DNA from 2 places in the Brochothrix thermosphacta DSM 20171 genome. Region 2 is predicted to be linked to the other one. Evidence: a T-box and tRNA genes for the amino acid it is inferred to sense, from the RefSeq annotation. Region 2 holds a T-box; the other holds one or more tRNA genes.
The links. A T-box is a leader RNA that pairs with one kind of tRNA and senses whether it is charged. The one in region 2 lies ahead of serS (serine--tRNA ligase), so its partner is inferred to be a tRNA-Ser.
Positions count from the first base shown of each region.

Region 1 (9,776 bases), 720 kb from region 2:
AATATATCAATGCGGAACAAGAAATCAACTCAAGTGAAGAAGCATTAGCAGGTGCTCATGAAATTCTGGCAGAAGTTATTAGTGACAATCCTGTTTATCGTAGCTTCATACGTGAGATGACATATAATCGTGGTCGTTTAACAGCAACTAAGAAAAAGAAAGCGGTTGATGAGCAAGAAGTCTTTGCAATGTACTACGATTATGATGAGGCAGTAAAATCAATCGTTCCTCATCGTGTGTTAGCGCTTAACCGTGGAGAGAAAGAAGACGTCTTAAAAGTAAACCTTGAGGTTGATGAAGAAGCCGTTCAACGCTACATTGCCTTGCAGGTGATGCGTAAACAAGAGACAGTAGCCCAAGCTGCAATTATTGCCGCGATTACAGATGCATACAAACGTTTCATTGGACCGGCGATAGAGCGTGAAATACGCAGTGAATTAACGGAGCATGCAGAGACGCATGCGATTGATATTTTTGGTCAAAATTTACGTAAATTATTGCTGCAATCGCCATTAAAAGACAAATGTGTGTTGGCATTAGATCCAGCCTATCGTACAGGATGTAAATTAGCTGTGCTGGATAAGCAAGGCAAGGCAGTAACAACATCAGTTATTTATCCCCATAAACCAGTAAACAAATTGGTAGAAGCGCAAAAAATAATGTTGGATCTTATTAAGAAATACGATGTTGAAATTATTGCTATTGGTAATGGGACAGCGTCACGTGAATCCGAACAATTTACATCTGAATTAATCAAAGATAATCATTTGTCAGTTGCCTATATTATTGTGAATGAAGCGGGTGCGAGTGTTTATTCTGCTAGTGAAATGGCACGTGAAGAATTCCCTGATCTCACAGTTGAAAAACGGTCGGCAATTTCAATTGGTCGTCGTTTACAAGATCCATTAGCCGAATTGGTTAAGATTGATCCTAAATCTGTTGGAGTTGGACAATATCAACATGATGTTTCCCAAAAAGAATTATCAGATACCCTAACATTTGTAGTTGAAACGGCAGTTAACCAAGTAGGTGTTAATGTCAACACGGCATCAAGTGCACTATTACAATACGTCTCTGGTCTTAACAAAACAACCGCACAAAATATCCGTCGTTATCGTGAAGAAAACGGCCCGTTCTTAAGTCGAGCACAATTGAAAAAGGTCCCACGTTTAGGCGCAAAATCTTATGAGCAAAGTATTGGTTTTTTACGTATTCCTGACGCTAAGAACAAGTTGGATGAAACTGCTATTCACCCAGAATCATACGATGTTGCAAAACAAATTTTAACCCAATTACAATTAAAACCAAGTGATTTAGGTACGGAAGAATTGGTTAAAGGGATTGCGAATATTAATATTGAGTCATTGAGTGAAAGCACAGGTGTTGGTGTTGCAACATTAACCGATGTTATTGCTTCAATGAAAGCACCGAGTCGAGATTTACGCGACGATATGGAAGCGCCGTTATTACACCAAGATGTATTATCGATGACTGATTTAAAAGAAGGTATGGAATTACAAGGCACTGTTAGGAACGTTGTTGATTTTGGTGCATTTATCGATATTGGTGTGAAACAAGACGGTTTAGTTCATGTTTCTAAACTCAGCGATAAATTTGTAAAAGACCCAATGAAAGTAGTCTCAGTGGGTGATATAGTAACCGTTTGGGTTGTAAGCGTTGATACAAACAAACAACGTGTTGCTTTATCGATGATTCAACCGCGTGTTAAAGCATAACAATGACGGATGAACAGTTACAACAATGGATGGAAAGGGTGTCTGAAGTTTTTTTCGGACATCCTTTTGTTCACCAAGCGCGTTTTAATAAACGACTGCAGACAACGGGCGGTCGGTATCTATTAGCGACACATGCTATTGAAATGAACCATAAATATTTAGATGCCTATGGTGAGGAATATTTTGAAAAAATAATGAAGCATGAGCTATGTCATTATCATTTACATCTTCAAGGAAAAGGATACCAGCACCGTGATGTTGATTTCAAAACAATGTTAAGAGCTGTTGGAGGAACCCGTTTCTGTAAACGAATTGAAACAGCGAATGATCATCAATACGAATGTCAAACATGCCATTTTATTTATCATCGTAAGAAACAGCTTAATGTTGTAAAATATGTTTGTGGTAAGTGTAAAGGTAGATTGAAAAAAATAACTGACAAATAACAACTGAAGTTTTCTACGACACTTTTTTAGTTTAGAGAAACTTTTTTCAGACAAATTAATATAGTTTCTTAAAAACTATTGACGATGTCGGAGAAAGCCTATATAATACTAAGAGTAGTCAAGAGATAACTTCTTTTAGGGGAAATACTCAAGTGGCTGAAGAGGCGCCCCTGCTAAGGGTGTAGGTCGCGAAAGCGGCGCGAGGGTTCAAATCCCTCTTTCTCCGTATTTATATTTAGGCCCGTTGGTCAAGCGGTTAAGACACCGCCCTTTCACGGCGGTATCACGGGTTCGAATCCCGTACGGGTCACTTTTATTGGTCTGGTAGTTCAGCTGGTTAGAATGCCTGCCTGTCACGCAGGAGGTCGCGGGTTCGAGTCCCGTCCAGACCGCCAGTTTTTTTAAACGTAGTTTTGTGACAAGTAACAAAGTAGTTTACAACTTATTAAACGGTCTGGTAGTTCAGCTGGTTAGAATGCCTGCCTGTCACGCAGGAGGTCGCGGGTTCGAGTCCCGTCCAGACCGCCAGTTTATGGGGTGTAGCCAAGCGGTAAGGCAATGGATTTTGATTCCATCATGCGTAGGTTCGATCCCTGCCACCCCAGTTCTTAAGTCTCTATTTATAATAGAGACTTTTTTATTTGCGTGAATTTAAAAGTATTCTAAAGATATGAAGAATCGTCTGGAAATCATGCATTAGTATAGCTTAATTATTTATATAATTAATAAAAACTATTTGTGTACTAAACGTGTTAAAATAAATAGTGCATTGCTTTACGCTTACATAACTATGTTAAGCTAATAACAAAAAATAATAGAACAACTTAAATTATAGATAACTCATGGGTCGCATGAATAATAACACGTTTATTATTTGCTTTGTCTTAAAATAGTAAGCAACGATGCGATGCATTTGAACAGCTGTAATTTAAATACAAGGAGCGTGTCATATGTTTTCAAAGTATCCAATTAAGGTCGATTACAAAAAAGAAGTACTCGCTGGTTTAACAGCATTTTTTGCGATATCTTATGTAATTATTGTGAACTCAATGATTTTAGCAGAAGCAGGAATTCCTCCAGAACTCAGTGTATTTGGTACTATCATTATTTCGATTATCGGTTGTGTTGCAATCGGTTTATTTGCTAAAGTACCCATTGTCATTACGACAGGGATGGGAGTCAATTCGTTTTTTACATATACGCTTGTTTATTCATTGAAACTGAGCTGGCAAGAGGCATTGGCTGTAAGTTTCTCTGCAAGTGTTATTTATTTAATTGTTGCATATACACCATTAACAAATTTATTAGCAGATGCAGTGCCAGAAAGTTTAAAACATGCGATTACAACAGGAATTGGTTTGTTCTTAGTTATAATCGGATTAGAGAAAGGTAGTGTCATTGTAAAAGGTGATCATACCTTTATGCAATTAAATGATTTTTCATCACCGTTATTATTAATGACCTTGTTTACCTTGGTTTTAACATTATTTCTCTTTTTTAAAGGAATTCAAGGGAGTTTCTTTATAGGAATACTAATCACAACAGTAATTACGAATGTATTCAATATTATTCCACGAGAAAAGAGTCTATTTTCGTTACAAGCAATTACTGATTATCCTCAAATTGTTGGGAAATTAGATTTTAGCGGCTTTTTATCAGGTGGCTTTATATTAGGGACTTTTTCTTTAGCGATGATTTTAATTTTTGAATCTATGGGATTATTTAATGGCATATTACCTGGCATCGATAATCATCGTTTTAAAAAGGCTTTTCGTGTTAACGGTATTGTGATGCTCTTTTCAAGTTTATTAGGTACAAGTCCGACTATTCCAGCTGCAGAAAGTTCAACGGGAATTCAAGAAGGTGGACGTACAGGAATCACTGCCATAACGGTTGGTATTTGTTTTGTAGCGGCTATTTTTATGATTCCATTACTATCGTTTATTCCAAGCTCTGCCTTAGCACCAGTCATTATCATCACAGGTTGTTTAATGATGCAGAATATTCGTTTTATCAATTTGGTTGATTTGAGCGAATGGTTCCCAGCGTTCTTAATGATTGTAATGATGGCTTTTTCTATGAGTATTTCAGATGGATTAGCTTTTGGTTTTGTAGCGTATCCACTTGTAAAAGTATTTGTAGGGAAAATTAAACAAATATCCAAAATGACTTGGGTAATCTCCGCTTTGTTTTTTGCATATTTAATTGTGAAAATTTGGATTTAATTAGTATTAAACAGTTACTATGCTTAAAGGTAACTGTTTTTTTTTGAATAAATAAGCAAATAATATACGTTAAATCGAATAAAAAAAGAAGAAATACATAAAAGCTGTTGACAGCGAAAGTTAATTACGGTAATATAAGTAATGCAAGTGTAAGCGGCCATGGCGGAATTGGCAGACGCGTCAGACTAAGGATCTGGTGCCCGTTTAGGGCGTGGAGGTTCAAGTCCTCTTGGCCGCATAGTTAAAGATAGCCAGATTATATCTGGCTATCTTTTTTATTTTTTAAGAGTATAAGGAGGAGAACAATGAGCTATTTGCTTATGTTTTTATTTGGTTCACTTGGAGGAATGTCACGTTATGGCATTGGTTTGTTATTTCAAAGCGATGGTTTTCCTTACGGGACGTTAATTGTGAATCTACTCGGTTGTTTTGTTTTGGTTATTGTGAATGAATATATGAGTATCGCAACTAAAATACCTAAAATGATCATTATGGCCATCGGCACTGGATTTATCGGTGCGTTTACAACTTTTTCAGCATTCAGCATTGATTTTGTACGGTTATTTAAAGCAGGAGAGATCGTACTCGCGCTAAGTTATTTCTCAGTAAGTTTAATCGGTAGTTTTTTGATGATTCAACTTGCTTATTATCTTGTACATAAACTTCTAAATAAGAGGAGGACAAAAGGATGAGTTTTCTTCTTGTTGGTCTAGGCGCTGGTTTAGGTGCCTTATGTCGATATCTCGTGACACAAATAATCTCTTTTGTATATAAAGGAATCTTTCCATTAGCAACCTTTATCGTTAATATGGTAGGGTCTTATGCGATGGCGGCATACCTTTTGCAAAAACCAGATGAAACACAATTATTGTTAGTTGTTATTGGTTTTTTTGGTGGTTTAACTACTTTTTCAACATTTAGTTTAGAAAGTTTTAAACTATTGAAGCAAAAAGAGCTTTATACATTTATTTACTATATTAGCATGTCCTATGTTGTTGGCGTTCTTTTAGCTACCATTGTACATGTTCTATAATTCAAAAGGATTAAAAGTAAACGAAAGGTGGAAAAATTATGGCATTAGATGAACATCATACGGTAAAGACACAGGGTGTAAAACGCCAACTGAAAACGCGTCATTTATCGATGATTGCCATCGGAGGTAGTATTGGTACAGGTTTGTTTGTTGCGAGTGGCTCAGCAATTTCAACGGCAGGTCCTGGTGGTGCACTCGTCGCTTATGTTGGTATTGGGTTAATGGTTTTTTTCCTGATGACTAGCTTAGGTGAAATGGCAACTTATTTACCAGTATCAGGCTCTTTTAGCACGTATGCAACCCGTTTTGTTGATCCAGCCTTTGGATTTGCAATGGGCTGGAACTATTGGTTTAACTGGGCAATTACATTGGCTGTTGATGTTAGTACAGCGGCTTTGATTATGCGTTTTTGGGTACCGCAAATCCCTGGCTGGATCTTCAGCGTTTTCTTTCTGTTGATTATTTTTGCATTGAATGCATTAACAGTTAAAGCGTTTGGTGAAGCTGAATATTGGTTTTCAATCATTAAAGTCATAACAGTGATTGCTTTTATTATCATCGGTATTTTAACTATCTTTGGAATATTAGGTGGGCACTATTATGGTTTATCTAATTTCACTTATAAAGAAGCGCCTTTTGTTGGTGGTGTTCCAGCAATTCTAGCAATGTTTGTTATTGCAGGTTTTTCGTTCCAAGGAACAGAACTGATTGGTATAACAGCTGGTGAATCAAAAACACCAGAAAAAAGTATTCCTAAAGCTATCAAAACGATTTTTTGGCGAATATTATTATTCTATATCTTAGCTATTGCAATTATTGCAGCGATTATTCCTTATACAAGCCCTGATTTATTAGGCGGAAGTGAAACAAATGTCGCAATGAGTCCTTTTACATTGATATTTAAAAATGCGGGATTAGCGATGGCAGCTGGTGTGATGAATGCGATTATTTTAACGTCAGTTTTATCGGCAGGTAACTCAGGTATGTACGCTAGTACACGTATGTTGATGGCGATGGGGCAATCAGGTCAAGCGCCTCGTCGTATGGGACGTGTTAATAAAAGAGGTATTCCAATGAATGCTCTTATTTTCACAGGTATTGTTGCTGGTTTAGCTCTTTTAACATCCATTTTAGGACCACAAGTTTACTTATATTTAGTAGCAGCAAGTGGATTAACTGGTTTTATTGCGTGGATTGGTATCGCTGTATCTCATTACAGGTTCCGACGAGCTTATAAATTACAAGGACATTCATTAGATGAGTTAAAATACAAAGCTAAATGGTTCCCATTAGGCCCCATATTAGCATTGGTTTTATGTATTTTAGTTATTGTAGGGCAAGATTTAGCTTCTTTTGCTAAATGGGATATTCAGGCGATACTAGTCACTTATATGAGTATACCGTTATTCCTTTTCTGCTATTTCTTCTACAAAATCAAGCACAAAACAAAACTTATTCCATTAGAAAAAGTGGACTTAGAAAAAACTGTGGTTGTTACAGATGAAAAATAATTTTTAATAACGAGAGAATGCAGACAAATGTTAGGTCGTTTGTCTGTTTTTTTTTATGGGGAAACAAAATGTATTTCCTAGGAAATAAGATGCATAAAATAAACTGTTTAAAATAGTGAGGAAAAAGCAGGTTGTTTTTATGCTACAATAAATAAGAGAAGAATTAACAGCGTGATTGCTGTATCAGGAGGAAATTATGAGTACTAATTCATTTGAAAAATTTAACTTAAGCGAAGAAATAGTGAGAGCTATTAACATTTTAGGATATACAGAACCAACAAGCGTTCAAGAGAAAGTTATTCCGCAACTATTGCAAGGTAAGGATTTGATTGTTAAGTCACAAACAGGTAGTGGTAAAACAGCCGCGTTTGCTATTCCTATGTGTGAAATAATTGAGTGGGAAGAGCGTAAGCCACAGGTATTGGTTTTAACACCAACGCGTGAACTTGCCTTACAAATACAAGAAGATATTTTTAATATTGGTCGTTACAAACGAATCAAAGTGGAGGCAGTTTTTGGACGTAGTTCATTTGAAAAACAAGAAAAAAATCTTAAACAAAGAACACACGTAGTGGTTGCAACACCAGGGCGTTTAATTGATCATTTAACAAGAGGTACTATAGACTTAAGTAAGATTACCAACGTTGTAATCGATGAATCAGATGAAATGATGGCGATGGGATTCATTGAACAAATAGAAAATATTATTAAAGCAATTCCAAATAAACGCACGATGGCATTATTTTCTGCAACCATGCCGCCAGCAATCAAAAAGTTATCACAAAGTTATTTGAAAGCACCACAATTTATTGAAGTTAAAGCTGAAAATAAAATTATTGATCGTATTCAACAACATTATTATGAAGTTGATTATGATAATAAAGTGGCATTATTAGAAGATGTTATTGTTGTAGAGAATCCTGAAAGTAGTATTATCTTTTGTAATACAAAGGCGGCTGTTGAAGAAATTGCAGATGCACTATTTGAGTTAGGTGTTGAAGTCGCGACTTTACATGGTGGGATGGAACAACGTCATCGAACAGCGGTAATTAACGATTTTAAACATGGTTATTTCCGTTACTTGGTGGCAACTGATGTTGCATCACGTGGGTTGGATATTGCTGATATTGCACTCGTGTTAAACTTTGATTTACCAGAAAACGTTGAAAGTTATGTGCATCGAATTGGTCGAACTGCACGATTTGAAAATCATGGGCAAGCTGTATCGTTTGTAACTTCTTCTGATTATCGTTACCTTGAGCCAATTATGGAAACGATGGAAGGCACGATTGAAAAGGTAGCACATCCTACAACGGAACAAGTTGAAGCATCGTTGCCGGCTTTTGAACAAAAACAGGAAACAAAAATGCAAATTAAAAAAGAAAAAGGCCATGATTTTAAAGATGAAATCATGAAATTACATATTAATGCAGGTAAGAAAACGAAGATGCGTGCGGGTGATGTAGTTGGTGCTTTGTGTGGGATAGAGGGCATGACAGGTGAAGATATCGGCGTTATTAGTATTTTAGATGTATCTACATTCGTAGAGATTTTAAATAGTAAAGGTGAAATGGTACTTGAAAAGTTACAGGATTTCCCAATTAAAGGTCGCGTTCGACGCGTCAACAAAGCAAATGAAACAACATACGAAAGTGATTTAAAAAATAGTATCAATCCAGAGTAATAAGGTATTTACGAGAAGATAGATGAAACAGTCAGCTGACTGTTTTTATTGTGTTTAAGTTGGTATATCAGTGAAAAACATTTATACTTTAGGGGAATAGCTATTCAGAAAGGCGGAATGTACATGTTAAAAAAAATGAAAGCCGTAGGTTTATTTCAAGGTTTACCGATTACTGAAAGCACGAGCTTAGTTGATCTTGAACTGACGATTCCAGTAGCAAGTGGTCAAGATGTTTTAACTGAAGTAATTGCTGTTTCTGTCAATCCAGTAGATACAAAATTACGTCAAAATACTGCTGCTTTAACTGAAGCTCGCATATTAGGTTTTGATGCAGTCGGAGAAGTTGTGTCAGTTGGAGAGGACGTAACAAAATTTGCTGTTGGCGATCGTATTTATTATGCAGGTTCAGCACAACGTCAAGGCAGTAATGCCGCGTATCAACTAGTGGATCAGCGCTTAGCAAGCAAAGCACCACATAATATCTCTACAGCCGAAGCAGCAGCTATGCCATTGACCGCTTTGACAGCCTATGAGTTGCTGTTTGAAAAAATCGGTTTTGTAGCAGAAGCTAATGCGAATAGTGGTCAAACGTTATTGGTAATTAACGGTGCAGGTGGCGTAGGATCAATCGCAATACAATTAGCAAAATGGGCAGGGATAGAAGTAATTGCGACCTGCAGCCCCAAAAACAATGATTGGGTGAAAAAAAATGGTGCTGATGCAGTGATTGATTACCATGATAACATGACAGAACAGCTACAAAAACTTGGACATGAATCATTAGAAGCGATTATTATTTTACATTCAACCGAGCGTTATTTTGATGAAGCTGCAGCACTCATTGCACCATTTGGACATATTGCATCAATCGTTGAAGCGACAGATACATTGAATATGAATGTATTGAAAAATAAATCAGCTAGTTTTGATTGGGAATTTATGTTTGCTAAAGCGAACTACAGTTACAAAATGGAAACACAAGGAGAGATATTAGCCTTTATTGCTGAGCGTTTAGATAGTGGTGAATTGACGTCAACCTTAACACAGGAAATGACAAATGGTATCAATGCTAAATCTTTGAAGGAAGCGCATGCTTTGTTAGAAAAAAGTCAAATGGTCGGAAAATTAGTCTTAACAGGCG
Region 1 covers NZ_CP145608.1:733,954-743,729, forward strand. The annotation lists gene V6S17_RS03740 (Tex family protein) at 1-1,736, shown strand, start outside; gene V6S17_RS03745 (SprT family protein) at 1,739-2,182, shown strand; tRNA gene V6S17_RS03750 (tRNA-Ser) at 2,321-2,408, shown strand; tRNA gene V6S17_RS03755 (tRNA-Glu) at 2,421-2,492, shown strand; tRNA gene V6S17_RS03760 (tRNA-Asp) at 2,501-2,577, shown strand; tRNA gene V6S17_RS03765 (tRNA-Asp) at 2,634-2,710, shown strand; tRNA gene V6S17_RS03770 (tRNA-Gln) at 2,716-2,787, shown strand; gene V6S17_RS03775 (NCS2 family permease) at 3,133-4,407, shown strand; tRNA gene V6S17_RS03780 (tRNA-Leu) at 4,561-4,645, shown strand; gene V6S17_RS03785 (fluoride efflux transporter FluC) at 4,713-5,099, shown strand; gene V6S17_RS03790 (fluoride efflux transporter FluC) at 5,096-5,440, shown strand; gene V6S17_RS03795 (amino acid permease) at 5,479-6,951, shown strand; gene V6S17_RS03800 (DEAD/DEAH box helicase) at 7,148-8,635, shown strand; gene V6S17_RS03805 (zinc-binding alcohol dehydrogenase family protein) at 8,759-9,776, shown strand, end outside.
Region 1: it encodes a tRNA-Ser, which carries the amino acid that the T-box ahead of serS (serine--tRNA ligase) is inferred to sense. The anticodon was not compared.

Region 2 (9,776 bases):
TGCAGCCATTTTCATTGGTTGTGTTTTTACAAGGTGCTGACCTTGCCAATGCCCACTAAATGCAACACCAAGTGCTCCTACCAATGCAACAATCAAAGCAATACGTAATGATGGTTTATAGAATTCCATGTGTCGTTTTTTCGCCATTTGGAAACCACTGACACCTGCGATAAAGAAAGCACCTGTACAAAGCGCACCGAAAATAACGTGTGGAAATTCCACCATCAATTGCGGATTTGTTAATAACGCGGCAAAATCATTCATTTCTGCACGACCATTAACCATTTGGAAACCTACAGGTTCTTGCATGAACGAGTTGGCTGCTAAAATCCAGAAAGCTGATAAAATAGTTCCAAGTGCCACTAACCAAATACTCATCAAATGAACTTTAGGTGATAAACGATCACGTCCAAAGATCCAAATACCAATAAATGTTGATTCCATAAAGAATGCTAAGAGTGCTTCAATCGCTAAAGGCGCACCAAAAACATCCCCTACAAAACGAGAGTAATCAGACCAGTTCATCCCAAACTGGAACTCTTGTATAATACCGGTAACAACACCCACAGCAAAATTGAGCAAGAATAAATGCCCCCAGAATATCGCCATTTTACGATAGACTGGTTTTTTCTTAAATACGTGTAATGTTTCCATCAATGCAACCATGAATACAAGACCAATACTTAATGGAACAAATAGAAAGTGAAAGATTGTAGTTGATGCAAATTGAAAACGTGCTAATAGTAACTGATCCATTTTTTCTCCTCCGAACCTATTAAATTTCATATATAAATACATACTAAAATGCCATACCTCAACAATAGAACATATCACTTCATTTAGGATAAGACTTTAGACCTATATTTGTGAACGAATTGCATCTAAATAACATCTATTTCTTGTCTAACCGACACAATTTACTTAATAACTGTGCAAAACATCAAAAAAATGTTTTTTTTAGCTAAAATATGACTTGTTGAGGCCTTTTTATAATTCCCTTTTCCAACTATTAATAACCGGTAATTTATGATTGATTATTCATAAATTTCTATCTTTGACAATTATCTCAAAATAGTGTAAATTACTAAAGGACGAACAATTATTATTACGGATTAAATTTCATTCGTATTTAGGAGTGTATATTATGGACAACGTATTTGATTATGAAGATATTCAGCTAATACCCGCAAAATGCATCGTAGATAGTCGCGCAGAGTGTGATACATCTGTTACTTTAGGAAAACACACATTTAAACTACCGGTTGTCCCTGCAAATATGCAAACAATCATTGATGAAACAATCGCCGAAAAATTAGCTAAAGACGGTTACTTCTATATAATGCATCGTTTTGAACCGCAAAAACGCGCAGACTTCATTGCTCAAATGCATGAAAAATCACTTATAGCATCAATCAGCATTGGTGTAAAAGAAGAAGAATACCCATTTGTCGAAGAGCTTGCAGCTCAAAATCTCGTACCAGAGTACATCACAATCGATATTGCCCACGGCCACTCAAACGCTGTTATCAATATGATTAAACATCTAAAAAAACATTTACCTGATAGTTTTGTTATTGCTGGAAACGTCGGAACACCTGAAGCTGTTCGTGAACTAGAAAATGCAGGAGCTGATGCAACAAAAGTTGGTATTGGACCAGGTAAAGTTTGTATTACTAAGATTAAAACTGGTTTCGGAACTGGTGGTTGGCAATTAGCAGCATTACGCTGGTGTGCCAAAGCTGCTTCTAAACCAATTATTGCCGATGGTGGTATCCGTACAAACGGTGATATCGCTAAATCTGTTCGCTTCGGTGCATCGATGGTAATGATCGGTTCTTTATTTGCTGGTCATGAAGAATCACCAGGTACAACGATTGAAATCGCAGGTAAGTTCTATAAAGAATACTTCGGATCCGCTTCTGAATTCCAAAAAGGTGAAAAGAAAAACGTTGAAGGTAAAAAAATGCATGTTGAAAATAAAGGGAGTCTAAATGATACCCTTGTTGAGATGCAACAAGATTTACAATCAGCAATTTCTTACTCTGGTGGGAAAAAATTAGATGCTATCCGTAACGTCGATTATGTCGTTGTGAAAAATTCAATCTTCAACGGTGATTAAATTAAACCAATAAAAAAACTCCAGAAATGGAGTTTTTTTTATTCTTTTTCAGCAGCTAAGCGACGTAACCGTTTTGCTTCTTTTTGTCGTGCTCTGATCCCTCTAAAGAAGTTCGTTAATATTTGACCACATTCTTCTTCCAACACGCCTGACTCCACCTCACATTGATGATTAAAACGTTCATCCGTTAGTAGGTTCATTAAAGTTCCTGCAACACCTGCTTTTTCATCAGCTGCACCATAATAAACTTTACGCATACGCGAAAGAATTAAAGCACCACTGCACATTGGACAAGGTTCTAATGTGACATAAATATCGCATTCTTCCAAACGCCATGAGCCAATCTCACGGCACGCCATTTGAATAGCCAAAATTTCAGCATGGCTCGTTGCTTCTTGACTCGTTTCACGCAAGTTATGCCCACGTCCAACAACTTTATCTTCAAAAACAACAATAGCACCAATAGGCACCTCTCCGATTGCTTCTGCTTTTTTTGATTCTTCCAATGCCATCTGCATATACTCTTCTTTTGTCGTCATAATTAACTCCTTTTTACGTCTCTGTTCTAATTTATCATATATTACTTAAAATTTCTCGAGATTCAACTGTTGACTCAATTGTCAGAAAATGATAACCTGTCATTAGTATCAGGTACTAAGAGGGAGTGTTAAAAAATGGAATTAAATGATTTACTTGCACCTGACAATTACAATATTGTCGATGACATTGAAAAATACAACTCAGATAAAACAGCGCTTATTTTGGAGAAAGACAATGGCGATGTCACAAAAATCAGCTATCGTTCATTGCTCAATAAAGCGAATCAACTTGCAAACGCTTTGGTTAAAAAAGGCGTAAAAAAAGGTGATGGGTTTCTCGTAATGATGCATCGTTCAATTGAAACGTATATCGCTTATATCGCTCTTTGGAAAGTTGGCGCTGTTATTAGCCCAGGTTCAGAAATGTTAAAAGCAAAAGATTTGAAGTTACGTTTTGAACTCGCTGACATTAAAGGTGTCATTTCTCATCATGATTACCACGAGGAAGTGTCCAAAGCAGCTGCCGATTGTCCTGAGTTAACGCTCAAAATAAGTGTGGGTGAAAAACTCACTAACTGGGAAAATTTCGACTTACTAAGTGCGAATGAAAATAGTAACTTTACTAATATTGTTACCAAAAGTAACGATCCTGCATTGATTGGTTTCACTTCAGGAACCACTGGCAATCCCAAAGGTGTTGTTCATGTTCACGGCTGGGGTTTTGCCCATCTACGTACTGCTTCTGAACGCTGGTTAGACATACGTGAGTCCGATATCGTTTGGGCGACTGCTGGTCCAGGGTGGCAAAAATGGATTTGGACACCCTTTTTATCTGTTTTAGGACGCGGAGCAACTGGTTTCCTTTACGAAGGTCGCTTCAACGCTGAAAAACAATTATTTCTTTTAGAAAAGCATCATATTAACGTGTTATGCTGTACACCAACAGAATACCGCTTAATTGCAAAAGTTGAGCAGCTCTCACGCTTCACACTACCTGATTTACGCAGTACTGTTTCAGCAGGTGAACCACTCAACCGTGAGGTCATCAAAATATTTAACGATCAATTTGGGCTCAAAGTTCGTGATGGTTATGGACAAACAGAAAGCACATTGATTATCGGAACACTTAAAGATGCAGAAATTCGTCCAGGTTCAATGGGGCAACCTCTCCTACCAGAATTCACACACGTTATTGACGATAATGGACAACGTGTAAAACCAGGTGAAGTTGGTGATATTGCTATTTTACGCAGTTATCCCGCCTTATTTAAGACCTATCACAAAGAACCTGAACGTTTAGCTAAAGCTATCCGCGGCGACTATTTCGTAACCGGTGACCGCGCCACTTATGATGAAGATAATTATTTTTGGTTCCAAGGTCGTAACGATGATATCATCGTTAGCTCGGGTTATACAATTGGACCCTTTGAGGTCGAAGACGCTTTAACCAAACATCCTGCTGTAAAAGAAGTTGGTGTTGTTGCAAGCCCACATGAATTACGCGGCGCTGTCGTCAAAGCATTCATTGTATTAACAGAAAACTATACCGCTTCAGATGAGCTAGTTAAGGAATTACAAGACTTCACTAAAAAGATTACCGCACCCTACAAGTATCCGCGTAAAATTAGTTTTGTAGATGAACTCCCTAAGACAAACTCTGGTAAAATCATGCGCGTCGTTTTAAGAGAACAAGAACATTAAAAGTAAAAACAAACGGTCAGATACAAAAAAATTGGAGAAAATAAAAGTTTGATTCTTTTTATCAAAATGTTATTTTTGAAATTTTGCTGTAGTTGTTTGGCTTTTTTACTGGAAAACATTAAAAGTAAAATATGTCGGTCAGAACTGTAGGGATTGGAAAAGCACGACCGGCGATTATTTTTATCGCTGGGAGTTGCTTTGAAATCTCACAAGTTTTGGCATATTTTACTGGAGAAAAAAATAAAAGTAAAACAAACGGTCAGCTACAAAAAAATTGGAGAAAATAAAAGTTTGATTCTTTTTATCAAAATGTTATTTTTGAAATTTTGCTGTAGTTGTTTGGTTTTTGCTAGAGAACAACATTAAAAGTAAAATATGCTGGTCAGAACTGTAGAGATTGGAAAAGCACGATGAAATTCTGTAACGTCTGGTTATCAATTTTTCAAATGAGTATTTGCTATTTCACCCAAAAAAAGCATCGTAATGACATTTATATCATGTCATTACGATGCTTTTAGCTTTTAAATAAAGTAATCTAAAACTAAGCCATTATACTAACTCACTTAATTTTTAGTCCAACCCTAAACCTTCAAGGTGGTCTATCTTATTCACTTCACGAACAGTGTATGTATCATCTTTATAATCAACAATGCTTATGCTCGTATTAAGGATATTTTCACTCTTATCACGGTGTTCACGCCAATCGCCACCACCTAGTACATACATCAACTGACGTAATACCATACCATGGCTAACAATCAGAACGTTTCCTTCAACATCCGTCTCTTCAATACGTTTTAATACTCGCATTGTACGGTCTAACATTTGTTGATAGGTTTCACCACCACTTACTTGCGCACGATACTTCGCGGGTGTGTCACGCATCGTATGGAATTCTTCGTACTCTTTAGCTGCTGTTGATGACATTCCATCCCAAATACCGAAGTACATTTCACGTAGATCAGGTTTCGCATAACGGGGTACATCTGAATGGTTCGCTAAAATATAATCAGCGGTTTGTTGTGTGCGACCGCTTGTACTAGTAAAGCAAGCGTTAAAATCAACATCTTTTAACACATCTCCTACTGCCTTAGCACCATCAATTCCAACTTGAATGAGCGGTGAATCTCCCCATCCTTGCATTAAACCTTGTTCATTCCACTCAGTTTTACCATGACGGATAAAATAATACGTTATTTGTTTCGACAAAATTTATTCGACTCCTTCTCACTTGATTGTTTTAAGACCACGCATATAAGGTTGTAAGGCTGTTGGTACTGTAATTGTACCGTCCTCTTCTTGATAGTTTTCCATAATTGCAGCGACTGTTCGGCCAACTGCTAAACCAGAACCGTTGATTGTATGCACATATTCTACTTTACCATTCACTTCACGACGGAAGCGAATATTCGCACGGCGTGATTGGAACGTTTCGAAGTTTGAGCATGAAGAAATCTCACGGTAAACATTTTGGCTTGGAATCCAAACTTCAATATCATATTTCTTAGCTGCTGTAAAACCTAAGTCTGCAGTACACATGCTCAAGACTTGATACGGTAACTCTAAACGCTTAAGGATATCCTCTGCATCTTGTGTTAATGTTTCTAACTCCGCATAAGAGTCTTCTGGCTTAGCAAACTTAACCATTTCAACTTTATTGAATTGATGTTGACGGATAAGACCTCGCGTATCACGACCTGCAGAACCTGCCTCTGAACGGAATGACGCACTGTAAGCTACATATTTGATGGGTAGTTCATCCGCTTTAAGAATCTCATCACGGTGATAGTTTGTCACAGGAACTTCAGCTGTCGGCACTAAGAAAGTGTCGTTATCCTCAATTAAGAACGCATCTTCTTCAAACTTAGGAAGTTGACCTGTTCCCGTCATACTTGTACGGTTTACCATGTACGGCGGTAACATCTCTTCATACCCATGCTCACTTGCATGAATGTCCATAAAGAAGTTAATTAACGCACGCTCTAATTGTGCACCCGCTTTTTTATAGAATACAAAACGGCTACCTGTTACTTTACCCGCACGCTCAAAATCAAGAATATCTAAATCTGTTCCTAAATCCCAATGTGGTTTTGGTTCGAAGTTAAACTCGCGTGGTGTACCACCTGTACGGATAACAATATTGTCATCTTCTGTTTCACCAATCGGTGTAGACTCATGTGGAATATTCGGAATAGATAACATTAATTGGTTTAATTTAGTATTAACTTCCACCAATTGTTCATCCAAAGCTTTAATCGCTTCACCTGTTGTTTGCATTGCAGCGATTTCAGCGTCAGCATTTTCTTTCGCACGCTTTTTCTTAGCAATTTCACCCGATACACGGTTTCGTTCACTCTTCAACTCCTCTGCTTTAATGATTAACTCACGACGCAAAGTATCATACTCTGGAAATTTTTCGAGGTCACCTAAATTTTCACCACGATGTGCCAATTTGGCTTTTACACCTTCAAAATCCGTTCTTAAAACCTTGATATCTAACATTTTGTAAAACCTCCTAAATAAATTTGTGTATAAAAAAACTCGTCCTACCTCTTGTCATAACAAGAAGGGACGAGTATCTATCGCGGTGCCACCCTAATTGGAAAACAAAACAATTGCTTTGTTTTCCCACTTAATTTGTTTAACGGCTTATCACCGGAACAATTTAATAGAGCACGCTCATTCCACTGTTCACTCAAAGATGGATTCATAAAGGGTTATTCATCAGTTCACACCAACCACTGACTCTCTTTGCAACAACAACCTCTATTACTATTTCTTATCATCGTTTTATCTATTAACTTACAACCATTCTACAATACTTTCATAAAAATAGAAAGGTTCATTAGTAACTTGATAACAAAGACCTACTTAAACCAACCTTTAGCTCCATCAACAACGTAGTTTTTAGCAACATTTAATCCGTCTTTAGTCACTCGCCAGCTACGAAGGAAAAAACCGGCTTTTTCAATATCATGATCTGTGATGACATCAATTGTTACACCCTCAGAATTATCGAGGTAACCATAGTTAAACGGATCATTCGCTGCAACAACTGCTTTGCCTACAACAGTACCTTTTGCAACTGGCGCAACAAGCTCACCGTTGCTATTTGTTTTATCTTCTTTTAAAGTCATTTTGGCAGCTGTCTCAACTTTAGCGTTTTTAGGAACAACAAATTTCGGTTCTTTTTGAGTAGTCAATGTTTCAGTCAACTTATCGCCTTTATAAACGTTAACTTTAAATTGGTTACCAAGCCCTTTACTAATCAAATCATAATTGTTAAAGCCATAGTTCATCATTTTAGCCGTTTCAACAAAACGAATACCACTATGTTCGTCTTTAGGATTTTTCTTATCTTTTGCATTCATAATAACTGTAATTAAACGCATACCATTCTTCTCAGCAGTTCCGGCGAACGTCATGCCTGCATGATCAGTGGTCCCCGTTTTCAAACCATCCACAGGTAAGTTCTTATCAGAATTTATCAGACCTGGTAACATCCAGTTCCAGTTTTCCATTTTAATTTCATCAGAAGTCCCCGCTTGGAAACTTTTTTCTTCTACTTTAGCAAAATCTAAAATTTCAGGATAATCAAGGATTAATGCACGTGATAATTTTGCAACACCACGAGCTGTTAATTCATTTTCACCTTTATCTTTTTGAGTTGTTTTCCCACGAATATCTTCGTAACTTAAACCTGTTGAGTTCACAAAATTATGAGGACCCAATTCAAGTTTTTTAGCTAACTTATCCATCATATTAATGTATTTATTTTCATCACCATTGGCTAATTTTTCAGCAATTGCAATCGTTGCACCATTTGCTGAATAGATAGACATTGCTTCTGTTAATTCACGAACTGAATAGGTTTTATCTTGTCGTAAAGGTACATTAGAAAGTGTATTATCCTGAGAAACATTATAGGCTGATTTTGAAATTGGTAATTGATCATCCCATTTAATTTTCCCTTCTTTAATAGCTTCCATCAATAAATATTCGGTAACCATCTTAGTCATTGAAGCAATTCCTAATTGTTTATCGCCATTTTTATTGTATAACACTTTTCCAGTTGAGGCTTCAATCATAAAGGCCGCATTTGCCTGAATATCAAGTGGTGCTTTTGTTTTTGACGCTGCTTGCGCAGGCAAAATGAATGATGTTGTTGCAACTACTGTAACTAACATAAACGTAATGATTTTTTTAAAGTACATCGTAATCAAGGGCCTCCAGTATCTTATATTTTCCTATTTTATTCGCACACTTAAGTTGTGCAATTACTAGGCTATTTTATCACATTCCAACCCTTAATAGTAGTGATATGACGACTATTACAGCCTGTTATCAAAAAGTAACAATCGGTAAAATTACCTGGGAAATGTTGTTGCCACCCACATAAACTGTTTGTTTGCTTACCACTGTTTCTGTTGAATCGAAAAATGAACCGCCCGTTCCTGGATTAACATCGAAGCGTGGGAAGTTACTAGAAGCTATATCCAACCTTAAACGATGACCTTCTAAAAAGACATTACTCGTTCCCCACAATTCAATTTCAACGGTGAATCTTTCATTTTTATTAACGTGTTTTATTCTCACAATATCATCTGTTAAATTATAAGCTGTACCATCAGGATATACGTCACTCAATTTAGCTGTAAAATCAACAGAGGTAGCATCTGTACTTACTTCCAATAAAACACGCACATTCCCCGTCACATTCAAAGGCTCTTTTAAAGCTTCTGTTTCAAAAGATAACGTATCTTTTAATGAAGTAATTGGCAATTGCTCTTTCGGACCCTCAACTTCCAACCCATGCATGAATGTTACACCCCCACGTGTCCTGACAGGGCTTTTAGGGTCGTGTTCATAACTTAGTGAACTTTCTGATGCAGAACGCTCTAACACGAGCTCACGACGATTTAAATAATAGCGTTTTTCTTTAGTGTTCGCTGGAGGCCAGGTCGTTGCAGAATGCCATTCATTTGTTCCCATTGTAAAATAGCGTACGGGTGTTGAATCCATCAACGGTAGACCTTTTAATTGGTGATTAAACCATTCAAGGTGCCAACGATAGAGTTCTGCTCGTGCTTGCTCTCCATAATAAAGTTCACCACTACGTGCACTAAAATCACCATGCACCCAAGGGCCAATAATTAACTGATCTCCCAACCCTTTTTGCTGACCATTTTTAAAGTTTTCAAGCGTCCCTTTTAAAAAGCAGTCATACCAACCAGCGATGTGTAAACCAGGCGTTTTGACCTTCTCATACTGATTTTTAACAGTAATTTTATCCCAAAATGGATCTGTTAATGGCTTGCGGTACATATCAAACAAGTAAAAATCAGGAAATAGACTGGTAATAGGTTGCCACTGTTCGTAAGGATAACTATCGTAAGTGTAGGGAATATTCGTAATGT
Region 2 covers NZ_CP145608.1:17,827-27,602, reverse strand. The annotation lists gene V6S17_RS00115 (cytochrome ubiquinol oxidase subunit I) at 1-756, opposite strand, end outside; gene guaC (GMP reductase) at 1,145-2,119, shown strand; gene tadA (tRNA adenosine(34) deaminase TadA) at 2,158-2,658, opposite strand; gene V6S17_RS00100 (acyl-CoA synthetase) at 2,794-4,359, shown strand; gene V6S17_RS00095 (histidine phosphatase family protein) at 4,930-5,568, opposite strand; gene serS (serine--tRNA ligase) at 5,587-6,861, opposite strand; T-box leader at 6,924-7,154, opposite strand; gene V6S17_RS00085 (D-alanyl-D-alanine carboxypeptidase family protein) at 7,227-8,573, opposite strand; gene V6S17_RS00080 (CocE/NonD family hydrolase) at 8,704-9,776, opposite strand, start outside.